3 regions of the Streptomyces sp. NPDC085866 genome follow, and region 2 is predicted to be linked to each of the others. Evidence: riboswitches for the same ligand, from Rfam matches in the RefSeq annotation. Region 2 holds a riboswitch; each other region holds the start of a gene.
The links. Region 2 has a riboswitch for thiamine pyrophosphate ahead of ACIF83_RS34145 (thiamine ABC transporter substrate binding subunit). Riboswitches for the same ligand answer to the same signal wherever they lie in the genome.
Positions count from the first base shown of each region.

Region 1 (5,549 bases), on a different contig from region 2:
CGAGCGAGAAGGTGGCCAGGGCCAGAGAGGCCTGGCGGGATGCCCTGCTGGAGCGCGGCATCCTGCCGTTCCTGCGGGACGCGCTCGCCCAGCCCGGCACGGCCGCCCTGCACCCCACGGCCCCGCCGGCCCCGACCGGCCGCATGCCGCGCCTGGGTTACGGCCGCCCCGGCTTCAGCAGCCCCGACGACGGCTCCGCCTCCGGCCGCCCGAGCTTCACCAGCCCCGACTACACGAGCCCCGACTTCGGCGGCCCGGAACACCAGCCGGAGTGAGGCGTGTGCCCCGCCCGGGGCACACGCCGAATCCCGGCCGGAAGCGGGCCGGGTCCTGCTACAGCCGTCGGACGATCTGCGCCTCGACGCGTTCGACGGACGTTCGGCTGTAGGCGTGCACGAGAGCGAGGTGGAACAACGCGGGCGCCAGCGGCGCCCAGCGGTGGACACGGTCTTCCCGGAGCAGATATTTGATGACGGACGCCGGACGGAACGGCACATAGTCGATCGTCTGATGCTCCCAGCGGTCCGCCACCCCCCTGCTCATCCGCGCCTGGAGGTCGGAACTCCTCAGCTCCTTGAGCCTGGCGAAGTAGTGGCCGCTCCAGTGGCGCTTGTCGACGTCCAGGACAAAGGCCAGCAGGTCGAGTGTGTACTCGTGCGCCTCCAGGGCCAGTTCCTCACGCATTCCCCGACGGCACACCGCGTGCAGGTCCGGCGCGCTCCGTCCCGACGAGTCGATGTGCCGGGACAGGCCCTCGTTGACCGAGGAGTTCCACACACCGGGCGCCATCCTGACCCGCTCGCTGCGACGGCTCACCACGAGCATGTCGTCGGCGGTGACCACAGCGACGTTGACGGCGAAGCTGCACTGGAGGAACGCGGGGGCGGCCAGGGGCTGCTCGGGATCCAGGTATCGCGACCGGGGGGTCGCACCGTCCGGCAGCCGGCGGTCGAGCTGCTGAGCCGTCAGGAACGTGTAGTAGTCGGTCGGCCGCAGCCGCAGGTGCACCTCCGGCGTCTCGTCCAGTGACGTGCGGGAGATGTCGAACGACTCGACCGCATAACGCGGCCCGTTCCACAGGGGGGTACGCCCCTCGGCGCGCAGGTGTTCGCTCTCGGTGGCTATCTCGTCCCGCCAAGGCTCCATGTCGGCCGGGAGCCGGACGTCTTCGTCGAGCACGTGTACGAAGATCGTCTCTGCCGGGATCGGGGTCTCGCCGTCTCCCTCCACGATCAGCGCCGAGGTCTGCAGGGGCCCGAGCGAGAACGTCCGCCACGCCGGTCCCGACTCCTCCCGGCTCCTCAGACCCCGCAGCGCACTCGCCGAGCGTCTGCGCACCCGGAACCACGCGTCCTGCAAGGGCTGTTGGAAGAGCACCGCGAACAGCATGCCGATGACCGCACCGACCACCCCGTTGGCAACATCGATCCCACCCACACAGGAGACCTTAGGGATCTTGTGAGCCCCGGGCGGCATCGTGTTCCTTCCGTTACGGTGCCTGTCCGTCGCCAGGATCCGGCAGCTGGATGACCGCGATGCTTCCCGTCTGAGCAACTGCCAGGCGGGTGCCGTCGGGATGCAGCGCCGCGACCGGGGTCGGGACGTGGGTGGCCCCGTACGCCCCTTCCCGGCGTGTCACAGCCACCTCCGGCCATTCCGCCAGGACTGCGCCGGTGGTGATGTCGATCAGCCGGGGATGCCCATACAGCGAAATGACTCTGCTGCCCTGCGCGAGCAGCGTGCCGACCTCGAAATCGACCCGGCTCCGGTGCATCCATCGACGCTCGGACAGGGACCAGACACCGAGCTCCCGAGGACCCAGAGCGGGCACCTCTTCGTCGTCGAGGAACTCCTCGCCGGTCGCGACCACCAAGCGATCATGGTCGAGCCAGCACGCCGACTCCACCTCGGCGTCGATGCCCGGCTCCATCGGCAGCACTCCGGGCCCGTCCAGTGCGGCCGGGTCCGTCAGCGCGGCCTCCAGATCGAAGACCTCCGCGACGCCGTACGGATGCCACACCCAGCCGGCCACGAGCAGATGCCTGCCGTCCTGACTCACCGACAGCCGGGAGTGGAAGACGTCCTTGTCTCCACGTGGGCCGGAAGTGAGGCGTTCACCCGACTCCACCTCCTCGATGTGGAGGACGTTGTACTCCTCGGGGCAGTGAACCAGGATCTCTCGCCCGTCCGGCAGAACTCCCAGTGCGACGGGGTAGTCGAAGTCGTCGGCGTGATAATCGCTGCGCGTCAGCTCACGGACGACGCGTGATCCCTGGACCAGCAGTGCCCTGGTCCCGCGCTCGGCGTACACGACGCTGTAGCGGCCGGAGGAGCAGACGACGCTTCTGTCGAACGCAGATCCGTAGCCCGTGACCGTCCGATGCTCCACACCGGCGGAGTTCCAGGCGCGGCCGCCCACCAGGTCGACCAGACCGTCGTCCTGCCAGACCAGCGACTGTGCCGGAGCCGTCGTCTCCAGCGACTCCACGGGTCTCATCCCCCAACCCCCTTTCCACCGACCGGTGTCGGCGCTGTTCCCCGGGCCTCGGGCCCGAGGAACAGCGCCCGTCCGCGTGCGTCAGTCCGCCAGCGGCAGGTACACCCGGTTGCCCGCGGCCGCGAACTCCTTCGACTTCTGGGCCATGCCCTCCTCGATCTCGGTCTTGGTACCGCCGTGTTCACGGCGGATGTCCTGCGAGATCTTCATGCTGCAGAACTTCGGCCCGCACATGGAGCAGAAGTGGGCCGTCTTGGCGGGCTCGGCCGGCAGCGTCTCGTCGTGGAACTCCCGTGCCGTGTCCGGGTCCAGGGCGAGGTTGAACTGGTCCTCCCACCGGAACTCGAAGCGGGCGTCGGACAGCGCGTCGTCCCACTCCTGCGCACCGGGGTGCCCCTTGGCGAGGTCGGCCGCATGGGCGGCGATCTTGTAGGTGATGACGCCGGTCTTGACGTCGTCACGGTTGGGCAGGCCCAGATGCTCCTTGGGCGTGACGTAGCAGAGCATCGCCGTGCCCCACCAGGCGATCATCGCGGCACCGATACCGGAGGTGATGTGGTCGTAGGCCGGGGCGACGTCCGTGGTCAGCGGGCCGAGCGTATAGAACGGAGCCTCCTCGCAGATCTCCTGCTGGAGGTCGATGTTCTCCTTGATCTTGTGCATCGGGACGTGTCCCGGGCCCTCGATCATGGTCTGTACGTTGAAACGCTTGGCGATCCGGTTGAGTTCCCCGAGCGTCCGCAGCTCCGCGAACTGTGCCTCGTCGTTGGCGTCCGCGATCGAGCCCGGGCGAAGGCCGTCGCCGAGCGAGTACGTGACGTCGTAGGCGGCGAGGATCTCGCAGAGCTCCTCGAAGTTCTCGTACAGGAACGACTCCTTGTGGTGCGCGAGGCACCACGCGGCCATGATCGAGCCGCCGCGCGAGACGATGCCGGTCTTGCGGTTGGCGGTGAGCGGCACATACGGCAGGCGCACGCCCGCGTGGACGGTCATGTAGTCCACGCCCTGCTCGGCCTGCTCGATGACCGTGTCCTTGTAGATCTCCCAGGTCAGTTCCTCGGCCTTGCCGTCGACCTTCTCCAGCGCCTGGTAGAGCGGCACCGTGCCGATGGGGACGGGGGAGTTGCGCAGCACCCACTCGCGGGTGGTGTGGATGTTGCGGCCGGTCGAGAGGTCCATGACCGTGTCGGCGCCCCAGCGGGTCGCCCAGGTCATCTTCTCCACCTCCTCCTCGATGGAGGACGTGACCGCGGAGTTGCCGATGTTGGCGTTGACCTTCACCAGGAACCGCTTGCCGATGATCATCGGCTCGATCTCCGGGTGGTTGACGTTGGCCGGCAGCACCGCGCGGCCCGCCGCGATCTCCTCGCGAACCACCTCGGGATCAACGTTCTCGCGGAGTGCCACGAACTCCATCTCGGGCGTGATCTCGCCACGACGGGCGTACGCGAGCTGCGTGACCGCCGCGCCGTCACGGCCCCGGCGCGGCTGGCGAGGACGTCCGGGGAAGACCGCGTCCAGGTTGCGCAGCCCGCCGCGCGGTGAGGTGTGCTTGATCCCGTCGTCCTCGGGGCGGACGGGACGGCCGGCGTACTCCTCGGTGTCGCCACGGGCGATGATCCAGTTCTCCCGCAGCGGCGGCAACCCCCTGCGGACGTCGGTGTCGACGAGTGGATCGGTGTACGGGCCTGATGTGTCGTACAGCGTGACCGACTGCCCGTTGGTGAGGTGCACCTGGCGGACCGGCACACGCAGGTCGGGGCGGGTGCCCTCGACGTACGCCTTGTGCCAGCCGATGGACTTCCCGGCCTCCTGGGACTTCTCGTCCGGAACGGAGGCAGGCGTGCGTGCGTCCTTGTTGGTCATGAGACCTACTCCCTACGCCGGCATTACCCGGTAACAGGTTCGGCGGTCGACGCAGCGGTTTCCGTCTGCCGATGTTTCCCGTGAAACCACGTTCCACGTGAAACATCGCGAATACGGAGGTCAGCGCCCTCTCAGCCCGGTGCTCCGAGCTCCCGCGTGTGCAAAGGTGCCTCCACGCTAGCGTCAATTCGGGCGCGGTGAACAGGGGGCCCCTGGCGTTCTTGCGATGATCTGGCGGTGACCACCATGGAGCAGCACCCGTACCCGCCTTCCGAACCGCCGCGCGGAGGCGGGTCCGGACAGGGCGGCGAGCACGGGCATGACGGCCACGGACGCGGGCACCAGCACGGCCCGGGCACCGGCCACGGCCACGGCCACTCGCACGGGCACAGCCACAGCCACGGACCCGCCGCGCCCGTCTCGAAGCATCTGCGCAAGGTCATCGCGGCGATCCTGATCCCGTTCGCGGCCGCGGTCGTGGTCGGCCTGATGGTGCTCTGGCCCGGGGGAGCGCCGCCGCACGAGCGGACGGGCGTCGGCTTCGACCGCCAGACACAACAGGCCACGGTCACCAAGGTGGTCGAGGTGAGCTGCAAGTCGGTGAACGCGTCGGGGGGCACCTCGACCAGCGACACCTCCACCGCCGAGGGCAGCGCGGCGCAGCAACAGGCGAAAGGCACCTGCAGGAAGGCGACGATCCGCGTCGACACCGGCAACGACCAGGGCCGTACGTTCACCGAGATCGTGCAGCCGGACCAGTCACGGCAGTTGCACGAGGGCGAGAAGGTCGTGGTCGCCTACGAGCCCTCGGCACCGAAGGACCTGCAGTACTCCGTCACCGATGTGAACCGTAAGTTCCCGATGGCACTGCTCGCGGGGATCTTCGCACTCGCCGTCGTGGTGGTGGGCCGGATGCGCGGTCTCATGGCGCTGGTCGCGCTGGCCGTGAGCTTCCTGGTGCTGACGCTCTTCATCCTGCCCGCGATCCTGCAGGGCTCGAATCCGCTGCTGGTGGCCGTCGTCGGGTCCAGCGCGATCATGCTCATCGCGCTCTACATGTGCCATGGGCTGTCGGCCCGTACGTCAGTGGCGGTGCTCGGCACACTGGCCTCCCTGCTGCTGATCGGCATCCTCGGCTCGGAGTTCATCGACTGGGCCGCACTCACCGGCAACACGGACGACAACA
Region 1 is NZ_JBITSQ010000011.1:152,350-157,898, reverse strand. It holds gene ACIF83_RS27890 (hypothetical protein) at 1-275, shown strand, start outside; gene ACIF83_RS27885 (hypothetical protein) at 334-1,437, opposite strand; gene ACIF83_RS27880 (hypothetical protein) at 1,490-2,497, opposite strand; gene thiC (phosphomethylpyrimidine synthase ThiC) at 2,579-4,363, opposite strand; TPP riboswitch at 4,356-4,529, opposite strand; gene ACIF83_RS27870 (YibE/F family protein) at 4,601-5,549, shown strand, end outside.
Region 1: it holds a riboswitch for thiamine pyrophosphate, as region 2 does, so the genes downstream of both, thiC (phosphomethylpyrimidine synthase ThiC) here and ACIF83_RS34145 (thiamine ABC transporter substrate binding subunit) in region 2, are expected to answer to the same signal.

Region 2 (5,549 bases):
ACCACGTTGTCGAAGCCGAGGAAGCGGGCCACGAACTCGTCCGCGGGCCGCTCCCAGACTTCCAGCGGCGTGCCGGACTGGGCGATCCGCCCGTCCCGCATCACCACCACCCGGTCGGCCAGCGCGAAGGCCTCGCCCTGGTCGTGGGTGACGGCGAGCACGGTTGTACCCAACCGGCCGAAAAGCTCCCGGAGTTCGACCACCAGCCGCTCCCGCAGCGACCGGTCGAGCTGGCCGAGGGGTTCGTCCAGCATGAGCAGCCGGGGCCGGGGCGCGAGCGCCCGGGCGAGGGCCACGCGCTGCTGCTCGCCGCCGGACAACCCGGCGACGGCCCGACCGGCGGCGCCCGGCAGCCCGACCAGCTCCAGCAACTGCCCGACCTCGGCGTCCCGTCCGCCCTTCGACACGCCGTGCATCCGCAGCCCGAAGGCCACGTTGCCGCCGACGTCCCGCTGCGGGAAGAGCTGGTGGTCCTGGAACATCAGCCCGACGCCCCGCCGGTGCGCGGGCACGCCCGCCTGGTCCCGGCCGTCGAGCAGCACCCGCCCGAAGTCCAGGGGCTGCAGCCCGGCCACCGCCCTGAGCAGCGTCGACTTTCCGCTGCCGCTGGGCCCGAGCACGCACACCACCTCGTGCTCGGCGACATCGAGGTCGACCGCGTCGAGCACCGGCCGCCCGCCGAAGCGCACGGTCGCGGCAGCGAGGCTCAGCAGCATCAGAACTCCCCCGTCCGGTCGGTGCGCAGCCGCTCCAGGACCAGCAGCGCGGCCGCGCAGACCACCATCAGAATTGTCGACAGGGCCATCGCCTGCCCGTAGTTGAGGTCCCCGGGCCGGCTCAGCAGCCGGGCCACGGCGACCGGGAGCGTCGGGTTGTCTGGCCGGGCGATGAACACGGTCGCCCCGAACTCCCCGAGGGACACGGCGAACGCGAACCCGGCCGCGACCAGCAGCGCCCGCCGCACGAGGGGCAGGTCCACCTCCCGCCACACCCGCCAGGGCGAGGCCCCGAGCACGGCCGCCGCCTCCCTGAGCCGTCCGTCCACCGCCCGCAGCACGGGCAGCATGGTCCGTACGACGAAGGGGGCGCCCACCAGCGCCTGCGCGAGCGGGACGAGGATCCAGGACTGCCTCAGATCCAGCGGGGGCCTGTCCAACGCGATGAGGAAGCCGAAGCCGACGGTCACGGCGGAGATGCCGAGGGGCAGCATGAGCAGCGCGTCGAAGCCGCGCACCAGCCGTCCGGCGTCCCTGCGGGCCAGCGCGGCGGCCGCGAGTGCGCCGACCAGCACGGCGATGGCGGTGGCGGCGAAGGCGTACTCGAGGGAGGTCCACACGGCGTGCAGCGGCGCCACGAGGAAGGTGCCGCCGTCGGCGTCGGTGAGCGCCCGGTAGTAACCGAAGCCCGGCGCGTCGAGGGAGCGCCGCACGAGCACGGCGAGCGGCAGGACCAGCAGCAGGACGACGGTGACCAGGACCCCGGCCAGCAGCGCCCACTGGCCGGCGCCGCGCGGCCGACGGGCGGTCACCTTCGGGTCGACGAGCCGCAGGGCGGTCTCCCGGCGCCGTACCGTCCAGGCGTGCACGGCGAGGATCGCGCCCACCGCGACGAACTGGACGAGGGTGAGGACGGCGGCCGTGGACAGGTCGAAGACCTCTGAGGTCTGGCGGTAGATCTCCACTTCGAGGGTGGAGAAGGTGGGCCCGCCGAGGATCTGCACCACGCCGAAGGAGGTGAAGGTGAACAGGAACACCATCAGCGCGGCGGCGGCCACGGCGGGCGCGAGGGCAGGCAGGGTCACCTTCCGCCAGGCCCGCAGCGGGGACGCGCCGAGCATCCGGGCGGCCTGTTCCTGCCGGGGGTCGAGCTGGGCCCACAGTCCGCCGACCGTGCGGACGACGACCGCGTAGTTGAAGAAGACGTGTGCCAGCAGGATCGCCCACACGGTGGTGTCGAGCCGTACGCCCCACAGGTCGTCGAGGAGCCCGCCGCGGCCGACGAGCGCGAGGAACGCCGTACCGACGACGACGGTCGGCAGCACGAAGGGGACCGTGACGACGGCCCGCAGCAGCTGTCTGCCCGGGAAGTCCAGGCGGGCGAAGACATAGGCGGCGGGCAGGGCGAGCAGCAGGGTGAGCGCGGTGGAGGCGAGCGCCTGCCAGGTGGTGAACCACAGCACGTGCCGGATGTCCGGCTGGGTGACGACGTCCGCCATCCGCCCGAACTGCCAGGCACCGTCCACCTTCAGCCCGCGCGCGACGATCGCGGCGACGGGCCAGGCGAAGAAGACGGCGAAGAACGCGACGGGCAGGGCCATGAGCCCCAGCCGCGCCGCGCTCCCGCGCGTTCGCCCCTCGGCTACTTCAGTACGAGCGACGTCCACGACTTGACCCACTGGTCGCGGTTGGCGGCGATCTTGTCGGGAGCCATGGTCTCGGGGTTCTTGGCGGCCGGCCCGTACTTGGTGAAGTCGGCGGGCACGGCGGCGCCCTGCACCACCGGGTACACGAACATGTTCAGCGGCATGTCCTGCTGGAACTCCTTGGACAGCAGGAAGTCGATGAACGCCTTGCCGCCCTTGGTGTTCTTCGCGTTGCTCAGCAGCCCGGCGAACTCGATCTGCCGGAAGCAGGTGCCGGTGGCCACACCGGTCGGGGCGGTGCTGGGCCGCTTCTTGGCGTAGATCACCTCGGCGGGCGGGGAGGAGGCGTACGACACCACGAGCGGCCGGTCGCCGCCCGCCTTCTTGCCCTCGGACGAGCCGGAGAACTCCTGGCGGTAGGCCTGCTCCCAGCCGTCGACGACCTTGACGCCATTGGCCTTGAGCTTCTTCCAGTAGCCCTGCCAACCGTTGTCGCCGTACTGCGCGGCGCTGCCGAGCAGGAAGCCGAGGCCGGGCGAGGAGGTGGCCGCGTTCTCGGTGACGAGCAGGTTCTTGTACGCGGGCTTGGCGAGGTCGGCGAACGTCTGCGGCGGGGCCAGCTTGTGCTCGCTGAAGTAGGCCTTGTCGTAGTTGACGCAGATGTCGCCGTAGTCGACGGGCGTGATTCGGTGCTTGCCCTTGTCGAGCTGGTAGGCGGCACCGACCGTGTCGAGGCCCTTCGCCTCGTACGACTGGAACAGCCCGTTGTCGAGAGCCCGGGACAACAGGGTGTTGTCGACGCCGAAGAGGACGTCGCCCTGCGGGTTGTCCTTGGTCAGGATCGCCTTGTTGACGGCCTGCCCGGCGTCGCCGTTGGGCAGTACCCGGACCTTGTAGCCGGACTGCTTCTCGAAGTCCTTGAGCACGTTCTTGGAGACGGCCCACGAGTCGTGGCTGACGAGGGTGACGGTCTTGGAGTCCGCCGAGCCCTTGGTATCCGTCGATCCGCACGCGGACAAGGTGAGCAGGCCGAGGCCGACCGCCGCGGCCACGAGGGTCTTGGTGTGCACGTGAGTGTCCTCCTGGGGGTTGGCCAGGAAGAACGCGGCCCAGCCCGGGGACGAACCCGGGCAGGGCGCAACAGCATGAGTGGTGACCGAACTTCCTACCCAGAATGACCTGGGCGAGGTTCAGAGGGTCTGCGGCCCGCTTGCCGCACTCTCAGCGCTGTGGCGCTCCCCTGTCGGAATATGAAGATGTGATGAGACTTAATCGAACGCAGCCAGATTACCGCTCGGTGGCCGCGAGCTGACCACACGCCCCGTCGATCTCCTGCCCGCGCGTATCCCGGACGGTGACCGGCACACCGTGGGCGGCGATCGCCTCCACGAACGCCTTCTCGTCCTCGGGCCGCGAGGCGGTCCACTTGGACCCCGGCGTCGGGTTCAGCGGAATCAGGTTGACGTGCACGGGCTTGCCCCTGAGCAGCCGCCCGAGCCGGTCACCGCGCCAGGCCTGGTCGTTGATGTCGCGGATGAGCGCGTACTCGATCGACAGCCGGCGCCCGGACTTCTCGACGTACTCGAACCCGGCGTCCAGCACCTCGCGCACCTTCCACCGCGTGTTCACGGGGACGAGGGTGTCGCGCAGCTCGTCGTCGGGGGCGTGCAGGGAGATCGCGAGCCGGCACTTGAAGCCCTCGTCGGCGAACCGGTGGATGGCGGGCACCAGCCCGACCGTCGAGACCGTGATCCCTCGCTGCGAGAGCCCGAGTCCGTCCGGCGCGGGATCGGTGAGCGCACGGATGGCCCCCACGACCCGATTGTAGTTCGCGAGCGGCTCGCCCATGCCCATGAAGACGATGTTGGAAAGCCGCGCAGGCCCACCGGGCACTTCCCCGTCCCGCAGGGCCCTCATGCCGTCCACGATCTGGTGGACGATCTCGGCGGTCGACAGATTCCGGTCGAGCCCCGCCTGCCCTGTGGCGCAGAAGGGGCAGTTCATCCCACATCCGGCCTGCGAGCTGATGCACATGGTCACCCGGTCCGGGTACCGCATCAGCACCGACTCCACGAGCGTGCCGTCGAACAGCCGCCACAGCGTCTTGCGGGTCGTCCCCTGGTCGGTCGACAGATGCCGGACGACGGTCATCAGGTCCGGGAACAGCGCCTCGCGCAGCTTGTCCCGCGAACCGGCCGGGATGTCGGTCCACTGCTCGGGGTCGTGCGCGTACCGAGCGAAGTAGTGCTGCGAGAGCTGCTTGGCACGAAACGGCTTCTCCCCGACCTCGGCGACCGCCTCCTTGCGCTGGGCGGGCGAGAGGTCGGCAAGGTGCCGCGGCGGCTTCTTGGCTCCGCGCGGGGCTACGAAAGTGAGTTCTCCGGGCTTAGGCATGGCCTTACCATTGTCGCAGATCCAAATGGGTGACCTGCGGCTGTGCCTGACTACGACTGTCGCTAGTAGGCGTCACCGGTCGCTGCTGAGAGGCGTCGGACGGCCCAGGGACGGCCCAGCGACGATCACTCGTCGACTACTCGCCACTCGCCGAGCCGGACCCTGACCTGGTGGTTGTCGGCGCGCCGGAAGTCCTCACCACTGATGAAGGCCCCGGGGGCCGGGAGGTCCATCCCCTGCGGCATGGATGTGATCTCCGCCGGCGCTATGGCGTTCGGCACGCCATTTATACGTATGAAGACTCCGAAGGACTGGCGACCGATGACCTCGCCGGTGATTCGGGTCCCTACGGGCAGGGCCGCGACGGTTGCCGGCCGGCTTTCCAGCACCGCGTCCACGACCGGCGCGTCAGGGCCCGCGGGCCATGCGGACTCGTCCATCGGTAGATCATGATGCAGCGAGCGCTTGGAAGGCGCTTTGTGGGTCGAGCGTCACACCCTTGCTGACCTGCTTCTCTTCCCGTGCTTGGCGTTTCATCGACTGGCCTTCGGCACGCATTCGACAGGCGGCAGAGTCAGGGCTGGTGACAGTTGATCGGGATCTCGTAGACGATCTCACAGTGAGCGGCGGGCACCACGATGTCCGCCGTCTTCACGGGCTGCCCCTGGTCGCTGTGGTATCCGCCGGATGTGCGTGACGAGCGCGGCCTTCTGGATACCCAGGAGCGACGCCTCCTCGGCGGTCGCCTGCCTCGGCTCCGGCTGCTCCACGGCATGGCTGACGGTGACGCCGA
Region 2 is NZ_JBITSQ010000015.1:230,255-235,803, reverse strand. It holds gene ACIF83_RS34155 (ABC transporter ATP-binding protein) at 1-716, opposite strand, end outside; gene ACIF83_RS34150 (ABC transporter permease) at 716-2,317, opposite strand; gene ACIF83_RS34145 (thiamine ABC transporter substrate binding subunit) at 2,359-3,432, opposite strand; TPP riboswitch at 3,507-3,614, opposite strand; gene rlmN (23S rRNA (adenine(2503)-C(2))-methyltransferase RlmN) at 3,650-4,756, opposite strand; gene ACIF83_RS34135 (hypothetical protein) at 4,882-5,196, opposite strand; partial or broken gene ACIF83_RS34130 (UTRA domain-containing protein) at 5,331-5,549, opposite strand, start outside.

Region 3 (5,549 bases), on a different contig from region 2:
GACGAAGGGATCGTCGGCCATGGGTCAGCCTCCTTGGACGGCGGTGAGGACTTCGACACGGTCGCCCTCGGCGAGGGCCGTGGTCGCCCACTGTGTGCGCGGGACGACGGTTTCGTTGACGGCGGCGGCCACCCCGGACGGCGCCACGGTGAGGGTCTTCACGAGGGCGTCCAGCGCGGTGCCCGGGGCGACCTCGTGACGCTCCCCGTTCACGGAGATGGTGACGGAGACGTTCATGCGGGCTGCTCCATGAGTACGGTGCCGAAGCGCTTCGGCGTGAACGGACGGGCCTCCTCGGGCAGTTCACCGCCGACCAGCAGTTCGGCCAGCACGTCCCCGGTGACCGGCGTGAGCAGCACCCCGTTGCGGTAGTGCCCGGTGGCCAGCAGCAGCCCGTCGAGCCCGGACGGGCCGAGCAGCGGCGCGTTGTCCGGGGAGCCGGGGCGCAGCCCCGCCCGGGTCTCGGTGAGGGGCAGTTCGGTGATTCCCGGCACCAGCTCATGGGCGTCGCGCAGCAGCTCGTACACGCCTCCGGCGGTGACGGCCGTGTCCCAGCCCAGCTCCTCGCTGGTGGCGCCGACGACCAGCTCGCCGTTCTCCCGGGGCACCAGGTAGACATGGCTGCCGCGCACCATCGCCCGCACGGTGCGGCTCAGGAAGGGTGCGTACCGGCGCGGCACGGTCAGCCGCAGCACCTGTCCCTTCACCGGCCGCACGGGGGGCAGTACGTCGTCCGGGACGCCCGCGAGACGCCCGCTCAGGCTGCCGCCCGCGAGGACGACCTGCTCCGCGCCCAGCGCCGTGCCGTCCGCCGTGGTCACTCCGGTGGCCCGGCCCCGTGCGACGTCGAGCCGCTCGGCCCAGGACCGGTGGAAGACCACCCCGGCCCGCTCGCACGCGGTCACCAGGGCCGCGGCCAGCCGCCTCGGGTCGATCTGGTGGTCGCCGTCGACCCGCAGCCCGCCGCGCACCCCGGGCGCGAGCATCGGCTCCAGCCGCCGGCACTCCCGCCCGGACAGCCACTCCGACTCCAGGCCCGAACGCTGCTGGAGCGCGTGCAGTTCGCGCAGGTGGGCGCGGTCGTCGGCGTCGAGCGCGACGGCGAGCGTGCCGCAGCGGCGGTAGCCGAGGTCGTGGCCGGTCAGCTGGGTCAGCTCGGCCGCGAAGTCCGGGTAGCGGCGGGCGGACTCCAGGTTCAGGGCGAGCAGTGTCTCCTCGCCGTAGTGCAGTTCGGTGACCGCGGCCAGCATCCCCGCCGCGACCCGCGCGGCCCCGCCGCCGGGCTCGGGGTCCACCACGGCCGTGGCGAGCCCGCGCTGCGCGGCCCGCCAGGCCGTGACCAGGCCGATGATTCCGCCCCCGATGACGAGGACGTCGGACGTACGTGACGACATGGGCGTCCAGCCCCTCCCTTCGCCGGCATGACCCGGATCAGGTTCGTACGGTCGGAGGCCGCCAGCCTCCCTCTCAGCCCGGTGCGTCCGGGCTCCCGCGAGTGCTTGTACGGTGGCCACCCTAGCCCGCAGCGCTCGTCACTCGTAAGGGAGCCCCGGTCCATGGCCCGCCCGCCCGTCTCCCACCACCACCCTCAAACGAGGGGCTGCGCCCCGCCCTACAGATCCCTCGACGGTCTCGTCCTCGCTCCGGTGGCGGACCAGGCCCCAGGTCAGGTGGGTACCCGCACCCGGTTCGCGTACCACGAGAAGGACGGCGAGATCTGGGCCGAGTACGCGGGCGGCGACGTCGTGCGCGGCCACTTGGTCGGCACTCGGCAGGGCGACCGGCTGGACTTCCGGTACGTGCAGCTCAAGCACGACGGGACCACCTCCTCGGGGCACTGCGTGTCCACCGTCGTGGAGCTGCCGGACGGGCGGGTGCGGCTGGAGGAGACCTGGGAGTGGGAGTCCCGGCCGGGCGCCGGGACCAGCGTTGTGGAACAGCTCACCGAGCACGCCCGCTGACTGACGGATTGTCAGTTGTCTATGGTGATCGGGTGAGTGAGCAGACACCGCAACAGGGCACGTCACAGGGGCGGCGCGTGGTCGTCGCGGGCGCGGGCATGGCCGGGGTGCAGACCGCGGTCGCCCTGCGCGAGCAGGGCTTCACGGGCACCGTCACGCTGATCGGCGCCGAGCCCCACCAGCCGTACGACCGGCCGCCACTGTCCAAGGCCGTACTGCTCGGCAAGGCCGAGGGCTCCGCCTTCGACGTCGACTTCGAGTCGCTCGGCGTCGAACTGCGGCTCGGCTGCGAGGTGCTGGGCGTGCGCCCCGGCGACCACGAGCTGGACACCGAGGCCGGGCCCGTCCCGTACGACGTGCTCGTCCTCGCCACCGGTGCCGAACCGATCACGTTGCCGGGCACCGAGGGCGTGCCGGGTGTGCACCTGCTGCGCACCCTGGACGACGCCGAGCGGCTGCGGCCGGTGCTCGCCCGGCAGCACGCCATCGTGGTCGTCGGCGCCGGCTGGATCGGCGCCGAGTTCGCCACGGCGGCCCGCGAGGCGGGCTGCGCGGTGACCGTCGTCGAGGCCGCCGACCGGCCGCTCGCGGGCGCGCTGCCGCCCGAGGTGGCCGCCCCGATGGCCGCCTGGTACGCCGACAGCGGCGCCGAGCTGCGCACGCGCGCGCGCGTGGAGCGCGTCGAGCCCGGCGAGGTGCTGCTCGCCGACGGCACGCGGCTGCCCGCGGACGCCGTCGTGGTCGGCATCGGCGCCCGCCCCGCCACCGCCTGGCTGGCCGGTTCCGGCATCGAGCTGGGCGCGCACGGCGAGGTCGTGGCCGACGCCCACCTGCGCACCTCCGTCGAGGACGTGTACGCGGTCGGCGACTGCGCCTCCTTCCCCTCGGCGCGGTACGGCACCCGGCTGTTGGTCCACCACTGGGACAACGCCCTGCAGGGCCCGCGCACGGTCGCCGCGAACATCCTGGGCGAGACCCCCGTGGTCCACGACCCGGTGCCGTACTTCTGGTCCGAGCAGTTCGGCCGCTTCGTCCAGTACGCCGGCCACCACCCCGCGGCCGACCGAATGGTGTGGCGGGGCGACCCGGCGGGACCGGCCTGGACCGTCTGCTGGCTGCGCGAGGACCGGCTGGTGGCCCTGCTGGCCGTGGGCCGGCCTCGTGATCTGGCCCAGGGCCGGCGCCTGATCGAGGCGGGCCGGCGGATGGATCCCGAGGCGCTGACCGACCCGGCGCGGGCCCTGAAGGACGCCACGGCCGGCTGAGCAGCGCCCCGAAGGGGCGCGGGGAACTGCGCGACCAGCCGCAACGGACCCGCAAACGAACCACGACACATCGCGGCCTGTCCAGCGGAGCGCCTAGGCTTGTTCCCGTGACCGAGATTGACGCAAAGATCGATGCTCTCGTCCCCGCCTGGCTCACCCTCCCCGACATCGCCGAGATGCTCGACGTCGAGGTGACACGTGTGCGGCAGTTGGTCAAGGAGGGCCAGCTCATCGCCGTACGCCGAGGTGAGAACCGGGCGCTGCACGTCCCCGCCGCCTTCATCGACGGGGACAAGGTCGTCAAGGGCCTGTCCGGGACCCTGACGCTCCTGAGGGACGACGGCTTCACGGACGAAGAGATGATCGAGTGGCTCTTCACCCCCGACCCGACCCTGCCCGGCACCCCCGCGCAGGCCCTGAGCGAGAATCGCGGCACGGAGGTGAAGCGCCGCGCCCAGGCGCTCGCCGTCTGAACCGACCCGCACCAGGGGTGGCGTAGGGGCTCCGGCCCGTACGCCACCCGCTCGCCCGCCCATGAACACCGACGACGGGGGACCCACGCATGTCCGACACCGCCAGCAGCAGCCTTGCCGAGGCCCGCCTCTATCTCTGCACGGACGCCCGCCGCCGGCAGGGCGACCTCGCCGAGTTCCTGGACGCGGTCCTGGCCGGCGGTGTCGACATCGTGCAGCTGCGTGACAAGGGCATGGAGGCCGCCGAGGAGCTGGAGCACCTGGCGGTCTTCGCCGACGCCTGCGCCCGGCACGGCAAGCTGCTCGCGGTCAACGACCGGGCCGACGTCGCCCACGCCGCCTCCGCGGACGTGCTCCACCTCGGCCAGGGCGACCTCCCGGTCCCCGCGGCCCGCGCGATCCTCGGCGACGACGTCCTGATCGGCCGCTCCACGCACGCCGAGTCCGAGGCCGCCGCGGCCGCCGTCCAGGAGGGCGTGGACTACTTCTGCACCGGCCCGTGCTGGCCCACCCCCACCAAGCCCGGCCGGCACGCCCCGGGCCTCGACCTGGTCCGGTACACCGCCGCCCTGGGCACCGACCGCCCCTGGTTCGCGATCGGCGGCATCGACCTCGGCAACCTGGACGAAGTGCTGGACGCGGGGGCCCGCCGGGTGGTCGTGGTCCGCGCAATCACCGAGGCCGACGACCCCGGAGCCGCCGCGGCGGAGTTCGCGAAGCGACTGCGCGAGGCGTAGGGCCGGACCCGGGTCTGTCCACGTTTTTGTCCAAGGGGTGGACAGGAATCCGACAATTCAGGCAAATTCCCGGTGCCCGGTTGGGGGACCGCCCGCCCCTGGCTAACCTGCCGGTATGGCCCTCGGAACCGCATCCACCAGGACTGATCGCGCACGCACCGTGCGCGACATCCTCGCCGCCGGCAAGAAGACGTACTCGTTCGAGTTCTACGCGCCGAAGACCCCCAAGGGTGAGCGGAACCTGTGGAACGCGCTGCGGAGGGTCGAGGCGGTGGCCCCCGACTTCGTCTCGGTCACCTACGGTGCCGGCGGCTCCACGCGCACGACGACGGTCAAGGAGACCCAGCAGATCGTCGTGGACACGACCCTCACCCCGGTCGCCCACCTCACCGCGGTCGACCACTCCATCGCCGAGCTGCGCAACATCATCGGCCAGTACGCGGACGCGGGCATCCGCAACATGCTCGCCGTCCGCGGCGACCCGCCCGGCGACCCGATGGGCGACTGGGTCCCGCACCCGAGCGGCCTGACGTACGCGGCCGAACTCGTCCGGCTCATCAAGGAGTCGGGCGACTTCTGCGTGGGCGTCGCCGCCTTCCCGGAGATGCACCCGCGGTCCACCGACTGGGACACCGATGTCGCGCACTTCGTCGACAAGTGCCGTGCGGGCGCCGACTACGCCATCACGCAGATGTTCTTCCAGCCGGAGTCGTACCTGCGGCTGCGCGACCGGGTCGAGGCCGCGGGCTGCGACACCCCGGTCATCCCCGAGGTCCTGCCGGTCACCAGCGTGAAGATGCTGGAACGGCTGCCCAAACTCAGCACCGCGCAGTTCCCGGACGCCCTGAAAGAGCGGATCCTCACAGCGAAGGACGATCCGGCGGCGGTACGCTCCATCGGTATCGAGTTCGCCACGGAGTTCTGCGCACGGCTGCTGGACGAGGGAGTGCCCGGACTGCACTTCATCACCCTGAACAACTCCACGGCGACCCTGGAAATCTACGAGAACCTGGGCCTGCACCACCCCCCGCAGGCCTAGACCGGCCGCACCGCGATACGACACACTGCGTAGCGGTCACTGGGAGAGGGGCGTACATGGGCTGGACGGTCCTC
Region 3 is NZ_JBITSQ010000008.1:46,813-52,361, forward strand. It holds gene ACIF83_RS21005 (thiazole synthase) at 1-21, opposite strand, end outside; gene thiS (sulfur carrier protein ThiS) at 25-237, opposite strand; gene thiO (glycine oxidase ThiO) at 234-1,394, opposite strand; TPP riboswitch at 1,392-1,503, opposite strand; gene ACIF83_RS21020 (hypothetical protein) at 1,557-1,961, shown strand; gene ACIF83_RS21025 (NAD(P)/FAD-dependent oxidoreductase) at 1,994-3,226, shown strand; gene ACIF83_RS21030 (Rv2175c family DNA-binding protein) at 3,334-3,699, shown strand; gene thiE (thiamine phosphate synthase) at 3,789-4,436, shown strand; gene metF (methylenetetrahydrofolate reductase [NAD(P)H]) at 4,552-5,475, shown strand; gene ACIF83_RS21045 (hypothetical protein) at 5,532-5,549, shown strand, end outside.
Region 3: it holds a riboswitch for thiamine pyrophosphate, as region 2 does, so the genes downstream of both, thiO (glycine oxidase ThiO) here and ACIF83_RS34145 (thiamine ABC transporter substrate binding subunit) in region 2, are expected to answer to the same signal.